DNA from 2 places in the Streptomyces sp. NPDC003248 genome. Region 1 is predicted to be linked to the other one. Evidence: riboswitches for the same ligand, from Rfam matches in the RefSeq annotation. Region 1 holds a riboswitch; the other holds the start of a gene.
What was found. Region 1 has a riboswitch for glycine ahead of gcvP (aminomethyl-transferring glycine dehydrogenase). Riboswitches for the same ligand answer to the same signal wherever they lie in the genome.
Positions count from the first base shown of each region.

Region 2: another riboswitch for glycine. It lies ahead of gcvT (glycine cleavage system aminomethyltransferase GcvT); the one in region 1 lies ahead of gcvP (aminomethyl-transferring glycine dehydrogenase).

Region 1 is NZ_JBVHDT010000014.1:189,906-194,629, reverse strand. Features, by position in the region: gene ACZ3KJ_RS28325 (DNA polymerase IV) at 1-1,242, shown strand, start outside; gene ACZ3KJ_RS28320 (nucleotidyltransferase domain-containing protein) at 1,260-1,685, shown strand; gene ACZ3KJ_RS28315 (PRC-barrel domain-containing protein) at 1,694-2,065, opposite strand; glycine riboswitch at 2,180-2,275, shown strand; gene gcvP (aminomethyl-transferring glycine dehydrogenase) at 2,448-4,724, shown strand, end outside.
Region 2 is NZ_JBVHDT010000004.1:74,169-78,892, reverse strand. Features, by position in the region: gene glyA (serine hydroxymethyltransferase) at 1-439, opposite strand, end outside; gene gcvH (glycine cleavage system protein GcvH) at 454-831, opposite strand; gene gcvT (glycine cleavage system aminomethyltransferase GcvT) at 978-2,105, opposite strand; glycine riboswitch at 2,175-2,299, opposite strand; glycine riboswitch at 2,300-2,393, opposite strand; gene ACZ3KJ_RS12130 (AAA family ATPase) at 2,565-3,239, shown strand; gene ACZ3KJ_RS12125 (enhanced serine sensitivity protein SseB) at 3,810-4,616, shown strand.

The DNA of each region.
Region 1 (4,724 bases):
AGCGACCAGGTGATGGGGTTGCTGCGGTCCCTGTCCCCGTTGGTCGAGCCGCTGAGCCTGGATGAGGCGTTCGTGGACCTGGAGGCCGGGGAGGCGGCCTGGGACAGCGGGTCGGCGCGGCTGGCCGGGGTGCGGCTGCGGGCGGACATCCGTGCGGTCACCGGCCTCACGGGATCGGTGGGACTGGCCGGCTCCAAGATGCTCGCGAAGATCGCCTCGGAGCAGGCCAAGCCCGACGGCCTGGTGCTGATCGAGCCGGGCACGGAGCGGGCGCTGCTCGGGCCGATGCCGGTGCGGACCCTGCCGGGGGTGGGTCCGGCGACCGGTGACCATCTGCGCCGGGCGGGGATCACCACGGTCGACGAGATCGTCGAGGCCGGTGAGGACGAGCTCGTGCGGCTGCTGGGCAAGGCCCACGGGCACGGCCTGTACGCGATGGCGCTGGCGCGGGACGACCGGCCCGTGGTGGCGGAGCGGGAGACCAAGTCGGTGTCGGTCGAGGACACGTACGACGTGGACATCCATGACCGGGTGCGGGTGGAGCTGGAGGTGCAGCGGCTGGCCGACCGGTGTGTGCGCAGGCTGCGGGGGGCCGGGCTGTCGGGGCGGACCATCGTGCTGAAGGTGCGGCGGTACGACTTCTCCACGCTCACCCGGTCCGAGACCCTGCGGGGGCCCACGGACGACCCCGCGGTGGTGCGGGAGGCGGCCGGCCGGCTGCTGGACGCGGTGGACACCACGGGCGGGGTGCGCCTGCTCGGGGTGGGTGTCAGCGGCCTGGCCGACTTCACCCAGGAGGATCTGTTCGCGCAGGTCGCCGAGGCGAGAGCGGAGGGCGTCGAGGAGGAGGTGCCGGACGAGCAGGTGCGCGAGGACGCGGCGCCGGACGGGCACCAGTGGCGTCCGGGGCACGATGTGCGGCATGCCGTACTGGGGCATGGCTGGGTGCAGGGCAGTGGTCTGGGGCGGGTCACCGTGCGGTTCGAGACACCGCAGTCGGAGGTGGGGCGGGTGCGCACGTTCCGGATCGACGACCCGGACCTGGAGCCGGCGGATCCGCTGCCGCTGGTGCGGCGAAGACCGGAGGAGGCCCCGACGGCGGACGGCGCGGTGGGAATCGCGGAAGGCGCGGTGGCGGACGTGGCGGGCGCGGCCGGGGAGGCGGGGCCGACGGGCAGCGTGCCGGCGGTCGAGGCGCCGGCGGTCGAGGTGCCGGGGGAGCGGCGGGGGGCCGTCCGGTGACCGCGGAGAGTTCTTCCGTGGTGGCGCCGGAGCGGTGTGCCGAGGTCCGGACGGTGGTGGAGCGGATCACGGCGTGGGCCCTCGGCCGGAATGACGTCGTCGGGGTGCTGCTGGTCGGGTCATGGGCCCGGGGTGCGGCGCGGCAGGACTCCGATGTCGATCTCGTGGTCCTGACGACCCGGGCCGCCGGGTACGCCGACGACGACGCCTGGCTCCGCGAGCTCGCCCTGGGGGAGGTGGTCCGTGTCGGGGCGTGGGGTCCTGTCACCGAGTGGCGGCAGGTCACCGCCTCCGGGCTGGAGGTCGAGGTGAACATCGGCGCGCCGGACTGGGCGTGCGCGGACCCCGTCGACGCCGGGACCCGGCGGGTCGTGCGGGGCGGCGCACGCGTCCTGCACGACCCCGCCGGGATGCTGGCGCGGCTGCTGCGGGCCTGCGGCTGACCGCGGGGTCAGACGTCGTCCCGGCCGGCCAGGGTGCCGAAGTCGTGGTCCTCCGCCGGGGGAGGGGCGCCCACGTCGAGGCCGTAGTGGTGGTAGAGCTGGAGCTCCTGCTCCGGGGAGAGGTGGCGGCCGACGCCGAAGTCCGGGGCGTCCTTGATCAGCGAGCGGTCGAAGGGGACGCGCAGGGTGCCCTCGACCAGCTCGCTGGGCTCCAGGGGGACGAAGGCGTCCCGGGAGAACAGGCCGGTCCGTATCGCCGCCCACTCGGGCACGCCGGTGGCGTCGTCGAGGTAGACCTCGTCGATCGTGCCGATCTTGGTGCCATGACGGTCGAACGCCTTGCGGCCGATCAGGTTGCGCGGATCGATGTCGGTCTGCACGGGCCCTCCACTTGGTCGCAACTCATCCGTAAGCACTACAAAAGAGCACATCGGTGATGGCGGCCACTCGACAGGGGGCACCGTTGACCTCGCTGATAGTCTGACTACGGCTGCTGACCCCGTGCGGGAGAGTCCTCCGGAGAACACCGGGGGCGCCGAAGGAGCAAATCCTCCCCGGAATCTCTCAGGCCCACGTACCGCACGGACGAGGTCACTCTGGAAAGCAGGGCGGACGATGGTTTCCGCCCTCACCGACGGTGAAAGCCGGGCGTCCACGGGCGGCCGGTGAAGCTCTCAGGTCGAGATGACAGAGGGGGAGGCCGTCCGGGTACCCGTGCCGTGGTGCCCCTCGAAGGTCGCGTCAGACCAGGAGGCCTCCGCAATGACCGCCCATCGCATTCCGCTCTCCGACCTCGAACGGGCGAACCCGTTCGAGCAGCGCCACATCGGGCCCGACCAGGAGGCGCGGGCCAAGATGCTCGCGCAGGTCGGGTACGGCTCGCTGGACGAGCTCACCGCCGCCGCCGTCCCCGATGTGATCAAGAACGCCGACGCGCTGGACCTGCCGGACGCGCGGTCCGAGGCCGAGGTGCTGGCCGAGCTGCGCTCGCTGGCCGACCGCAACCAGGTCCTCGACTCCATGATCGGCCTGGGCTACTACGGGACGTTCACGCCGCCGGTGATCCTGCGCAACGTCATGGAGAACCCGGCCTGGTACACGGCCTACACGCCGTACCAGCCGGAGATCTCCCAGGGGCGGCTCGAGGCGCTGCTGAACTTCCAGACCATGGTCGCCGACCTGACCGGGCTGCCCACGTCCGGTGCCTCGCTGCTCGACGAGGGCACCGCCGCCGCCGAGGCCATGGCGCTCTCCCGCCGCATGGGCAGGAACAAGAAGGGCCTGTTCCTGGTCGACGCGGACGCGCTGCCGCAGACCGTCGCCGTGATCGAGGCGCGGGCCGAGCCGACCGGCGTCGAGGTGGTCGTCGCCGACCTCGGCGACGGGATCCCGGCCGAGGTCGCCGAGCGCGAGATCAACGGCGTGCTCCTCCAGTACCCGGGTGCCTCCGGCGCCGTACGCGACATCAGGCCGGTCGTCGAGCAGGCCCACGCGCTGGGCGCGCTCGTCACCGTCGCCGCCGACCTGCTCGCGCTGGCGCTGCTGACGTCTCCCGGTGAGCTGGGCGCGGACATCGCGGTCGGCACGACGCAGCGGTTCGGTGTGCCGATGGGCTTCGGCGGGCCGCACGCCGGCTACATGGCCGTCCACGAGAAGTTCGCGCGCAGCCTGCCCGGCCGGCTCGTCGGCGTGTCCGTGGACGCGGACGGGAACAAGGCCTACCGGCTGGCGCTCCAGACGCGTGAGCAGCACATCCGCCGGGAGAAGGCCACCAGCAACATCTGCACCGCGCAGGTGCTGCTCGCCGTCATGGCCGGGATGTACGCCGTCCACCACGGCCCCGAGGGGCTCAGGACGATCGCGCGGCGCACCCACCGGTACGCCTCCGTCCTCGCCGGCGGCCTGAGGGCCGGCGGTGTCGAGGTCGTGCACGGCTCGTTCTTCGACACGCTGACCGTGCGGGTGCCCGGCCGGGCCGCCGAGGTCGTCGCCGCCGCGCGCGAGAACGGCGTCAACCTGCGCCTCGTCGACGCCGACCAGGTGTCGATCGCCTGCGACGAGACCACCGGGCGGGCCCAGGTGAGTGCCGTCTGGGCCGCCTTCGGGGTCGACGGGGACATCGAGGAACTCGACGCGGCGACCGAGGACGCGGTGCCGGCCGCGCTGCTGCGCACCGACGCGATCCTCACCCACCCCGTCTTCCACAGCCACCGCTCCGAGACCGCGATGCTGCGCTACCTGCGCCGGCTCGCCGACCGGGACTACGCGCTCGACCGCGGCATGATCCCGCTGGGCTCATGCACCATGAAGCTCAACGCGACCACCGAGATGGAGCCGGTCACCTGGCCCGAGTTCGGACAGCTGCACCCGTTCGCGCCCGCCGAGCAGGCGGAGGGCTACCTCACGCTCATCCATGAGCTGGAGGAACGTCTCGCCGAGGTCACCGGGTACGACAAGGTGTCCCTCCAGCCCAACGCCGGGTCGCAGGGCGAGCTGGCCGGTCTGCTCGCCGTACGCGGGTACCACCGGGCCAACGGCGACGAGCAGCGGACCGTGTGCCTCATCCCGTCGTCCGCGCACGGCACCAACGCCGCCAGTGCCGTGATGGCCGGCATGAAGGTCGTCGTGGTGGGCACGGCCGGGGACGGCGAGATCGACGTCGAGGACCTGCGGGCGAAGATCGACAAGCACCGGGACGAGCTCGCGGTCCTGATGATCACGTATCCGTCGACGCACGGCGTGTTCGAGGAGCACGTCGCCGACATCTGCGCCCAGGTGCACGAGGCCGGCGGACAGGTGTACGTCGACGGCGCCAACCTGAACGCGCTCGTCGGACTCGCCAGGCCGGGGCACTTCGGCGGTGACGTCTCGCACCTGAACCTGCACAAGACGTTCTGCATCCCGCACGGCGGCGGCGGCCCCGGCGTCGGGCCGGTGGCGGTGCGCGCGCACCTGGCGCCGTACCTGCCGAACCACCCGCTCCAGCCCGCCGCCGGGCCGGAGACGGGCGTGGGGCCGATCTCGGCCGCGCCCTGGGGC
Region 2 (4,724 bases), on a different contig from region 1:
CGTGGTACGCGACCACGTCGAACTGCTTGCCGGAGAAGTTCAGGCGCATCCCGTGGGTCAGGTGACCGCCGTGCGCCAGGTCCAGGCCGAGGATGGTGTCGCCCGGCTGGGCCAGCGCGAACAGGGCGGCCTGGTTGGCGGAGGCGCCCGAGTGGGGCTGCACGTTGGCGTACTCGGCGCCGAACAGCTCCTTGATCCGGTCGATCGCGATCTGCTCGGCGACGTCGACGTGCTCGCAGCCGCCGTAGTAGCGGCGGCCGGGGTAGCCCTCGGCGTACTTGTTGGTCAGGACCGAGCCCTGCGCCTCCATGACCGCGAGCGGAGCGAAGTTCTCCGAGGCGATCATCTCCAGCGTGGACTGCTGGCGGCGCAGCTCGGCGTCGACCGCCGCGGCGATCTCCGGGTCGAGCTCGTGCAGGGGCGTGTTCAGGACAGACATGCGTCTACGACTCCTCAGCCGGCGGTGTAGGCGGTGTACTCGTCGGCGGAGAGCAGTTCTTCCTGCTCGCCCGAGACGCGTACCTTGAACAGCCATCCGCCCTCGAAGGGGGCGGAGTTCACCAGCGCCGGATCGTCGACGACATCCTGGTTGACCTCGACGATCTCGCCGTCGACGGGCGAGTACAGCTCACTGACCGACTTGGTCGACTCCAGCTCGCCGCAGGACTCGCCCGCGGTCACCGAGTCGCCGACCGCCGGGAGCTGCACGAAGACCACGTCGCCGAGCGCGTTGGCCGCGTGCTCCGTGATGCCGACCGTCGAGACGCCGTCCTCGGCGGCCGACAGCCACTCGTGCTCCTTGCTGTAGCGCAGCTGCTGGGGGTTGCTCATGGCCTGAATTCTCCTGTACGCGGGGGAGTGCTGGTGAAGGGGGGACTGCTGAATACGTTCGTGAGCAGCGGAAATGTGCGCAGGGTCACGCGCACCGGCCGTCCCGGCGGCGATCTCTGCCCCCGGGTCTTCGCTTCCGGGGGTCTTTACTTCTGTCGCCGGTAGAACGGCAGCGCCACGACCTCGTACGGTTCGTGGCTGCCCCGGATGTCCACGCCGACACCCGGCGTGCCCGGTGCCGCGTGCGCGGCGTCGACGTACGCCATCGCGATCGGCTTGCCCAGCGTGGGGGAGGGGGCGCCGGAGGTGACCTCGCCGATGGTCTCGCCGCCCGCGACCACCGCGTACCCGGCGCGCGGCACCCGGCGGCCCTCGGCGACCAGGCCGACCAGGACGCGCGGCGGGTCCGTCTCCGCGCGCGAGGCCGCCTCGGCGAGCGCCGCGCGCCCGACGAAGTCGCCCTCCTTGCCGAACTTGACCACCCGGCCGAGGCCGGCGTCGAAGGGGGTCAGCGCGGTCGACAGCTCGTGCCCGTACAGCGGCATGCCGGCCTCCAGGCGCAGCGTGTCCCGGCAGGACAGGCCGCAGGGGACCAGTCCGGCGCCCTCGCCGGCCTTGGTCAGGGCCTGCCACAGCTCCACCGCGTGCTCCGGCTTCACGAACAGCTCGAAGCCGTCCTCGCCGGTGTAGCCGGTGCGGGCGATCAGCGCCGGGACCCCGGCGACGGTGCCGGGCAGTCCGGCGTAGTACTTGAGGCCGTCGAGGTCGGCGTCGGTGAGGGACGCCAGGATGCCCGGCGACCGGGGGCCCTGGACGGCGATCAGGGCGTAGGCGTCCCGGTCGTCGCGGACCTCGGCGTCGAAGCCGGCGGAGCGCTCCTGGAGCGCGTCCAGCACCACCTGCGCGTTCGAGGCGTTCGCGACGACCATGTACTCGGTGTCGGCGAGCCGGTAGACGATCAGGTCGTCGAGGATGCCGCCGTCGGCCCGGCAGATCATCGTGTAGCGGGCGCGGCCGACGCCGACGGACGCGATGTCGCCGACCAGGGCGAAGTTCAGCAGGGCGGCCGCCTGCGGACCGGTGACGGTGATCTCGCCCATGTGCGAGAGGTCGAACAGGCCGGCGCGGGTGCGGACGGCGTGGTGCTCGTCGCGCTCGGAGCCGTAGCGCAGCGGCATGTCCCAGCCGGCGAAGTCGGTCATCGTGGCACCGAGCGAGCGGTGCACGGCGTCGAGCGCGGTACGGCGCTGCCGCGAGGGTTCGGTACTGCTCATCGGACGGTCGTCTCCCAGGGCGAGGGGCCCCGCGCGAGCACAGCCGGGCGCGGGGGAGGGCGAGGAAAGTCCTCCCCATCTGTCATCGGAACCTGAGAGGTTCGCCATGACCGCGGGTGATCGGCGACGATCACGCGGTCCTGACTTGCACCTTGGGTGGGGCCCTGTGGCAGCGGCCCGCTTTTCAGATGTGCCTCGCCCGCGCGGTAACGGGGCCTGAGAGATTCAAGGGAGGGACTTGCTCCTTCGGCGCCCGGACACGGTCCGGGACTCTCCCGCGCGGATTCAAACGGCCGGTATGCAGTTGGCGCGGCCATCATTGCACGCCCGGCCCGCGTCACGGCAGGCCGCATCTGTAACCGGCTTGTGGCGGGACGCGTACGAAACAGGAAGACACCGAGCATTACCTTCTCTTTACGCTCGAAGGGGAGAAGACTTGTCTGACCCCAGGGGAGGACGATGACGGTGAACAGGACCACGGCGTACGCGACGACCTCGGCGATCGCGCTGCCCGCGCAGCCCGCGACCCCGGCCCGGGGGGTGTGCGGTACGGCCCGCGCGTCCGTCGTCCGCGACCTGCGCGACCGCGCCGGCCACAGCCCGCACGGCCTGCTGTTCGGCCCGCGCGACCTGGTCGTCGTCACGGGCCTGCCGGGCAGCGGCAAGTCCACCCTGATGCGGCGCACGGTGAACGGCGTCCGCATCGACTCCCAGGACACCCGCGACCGCTGGGACGCCCGCGTGCCGCGCTTCCTGCCGTACGCGCTCTACCGCCCGCTCGTCCGCGTCGCCCACTACGCCGGGCTGCGCCGCGCCGTGCGCGCCGGCGGGGGCGTCGTGGTGCACGACTGCGGCACGCAGGCCTGGGTGCGCGCCTGGCTGGCCCGCGAGGCTCGCCGACGTGGCGGCACCCTGCACCTGCTGATGCTCGACGTCACCCCCGGCACCGCCCTGGAGGGCCAGCGCGAGCGCGGCCGGGGCGTCTCCCGCTACGCCTTCCTGCGCCACCGCCGGGCCGCCTCCCGCCTCCTGCGCTCCGTCGAGCGGGGCCGCCTCCCCGAGGGCTGCGGCTCGGCGATCCTCCTCGACCGCCCCGCGGCGGACGCCCTCCGCCGCATCGCCTTCACCGGCTGATCCGCTCGTCCTCGCCCTCCCCGCCCTCCCTTCCCCGACGGCGGACCCCGGCAGACCGCACCCCCGGCCCCGGCGCCCCGGCCGCACGGGGCGGCCGTCGGCACGGGGCGTCGGAGGGGTGCTCGGGTGGCGTGCGGGTGGCGGGGGGACTCGCTCTTCCGTCTTGGCCGGCCTCGCCGGGGCGGTCGGGTGGGGCGGCCGCCCGCGCAGGCGCCCGGGTCCCGCGCGGGTGGCGCGGGGACCCACTCCCGCTTCGGTCGGCCCCCGCCGGTCGGGAGCCGCAGGCTCGGGCCGTGGCCGAGGGAAGCCTCCGGGTGCCGCGCCGCGGGCTGTGGCTGAGGGGGCGCGCCCTTCCGTACCGCGCCAAGGGCTGTGGCCGAGGGGGCGTCCTTCCGTACCGCGCCGAGGGGGCGTCCCTTCCGTACCGTGCCGCGGGCAGTGGCCGGCGGTGCTGTTCGGGGGCGGTGGCCGGGGGTGCCCTTCGGGGAGCGTGCCGTGGGCTGTGGGGCCGGTTGCCGGTACCCGCTAGCCTTTCAGCTCCAGCAGCGGTTCCCAGCAGGCGGTAGACAGATGGATTTCCCCCCGGCGGACTTCCCGGCGGACCACTTCGCGGACTTCCCGGCACAGTCGCACCCCCCGTCGCACGGCGGATGGCCCAGCAACGAGCTGGAGGAGGTGCTCTCGGCCTCCCTCGGCGTGCCGGAGGCCGGCGGGCGGATCGTGGAGGTGCTCGGCCGCAGCTTCGTGTGGATCCCGCTGCCCAGCGGCGGCGGCCCGCACAGCGGCCCCCTCGACCTGCCCACGCTGGAACTCCACGGCCAGGCCTTCGTGCCCGTCTTCAGCTCGGAGGAGCAGTTCCGCCAGGTCGTCGGCTCGCACATGTCGTACACGATCGCGCCGGCCGTCGAGTTCGCCCGCGGCCTGCCGCCGCAGGTGGGCATCGTGCTGAACCCGGACGGCGTGGTCGGCATGCCGTTGCCCCCGCCGGCCGTGGCCGAGCTGTGCCGCACCGTGCGCACCCCGCTGGACGGCCCGTCGAGCGGCGGCCGGGTCCGCCTCTTCGAGCCCGACTGGCAGGACGACCCCGTCGACTTCCTCACCGCGGCCTCGGCCGAGTTCGAGGCGACCGGCGTCGTCCTCACGGCCCGCCGCTGCCTCGCCGCCATCGAGACGGCCGACCCGGTCATGTTCGTCGGTGTGGAACTCTCCGTGTGGGAGGGCGACCTGAGGGCGCTTCCCCTGGAGGCCCTCGGCCGGGCCCTGGGCGCCGTCCCCCCGAAGTGGCCGGTCAACCTCGTCCTCCTCGACGTGACGGAGGACCCGGTGGGCCGGTGGATGAAGGAACGGGTCCGCCCCTTCTACACCAGGGCCGGCTGACCGCCCGCCCGGACGCCCCCGCGACCGCCGGCGACGGACAACCCACCCCTCGGTGGGCGCCCGTTGTCGGCGGAGCCGCCTAAGCTGGTCTCCGACGCGGGGCAACCG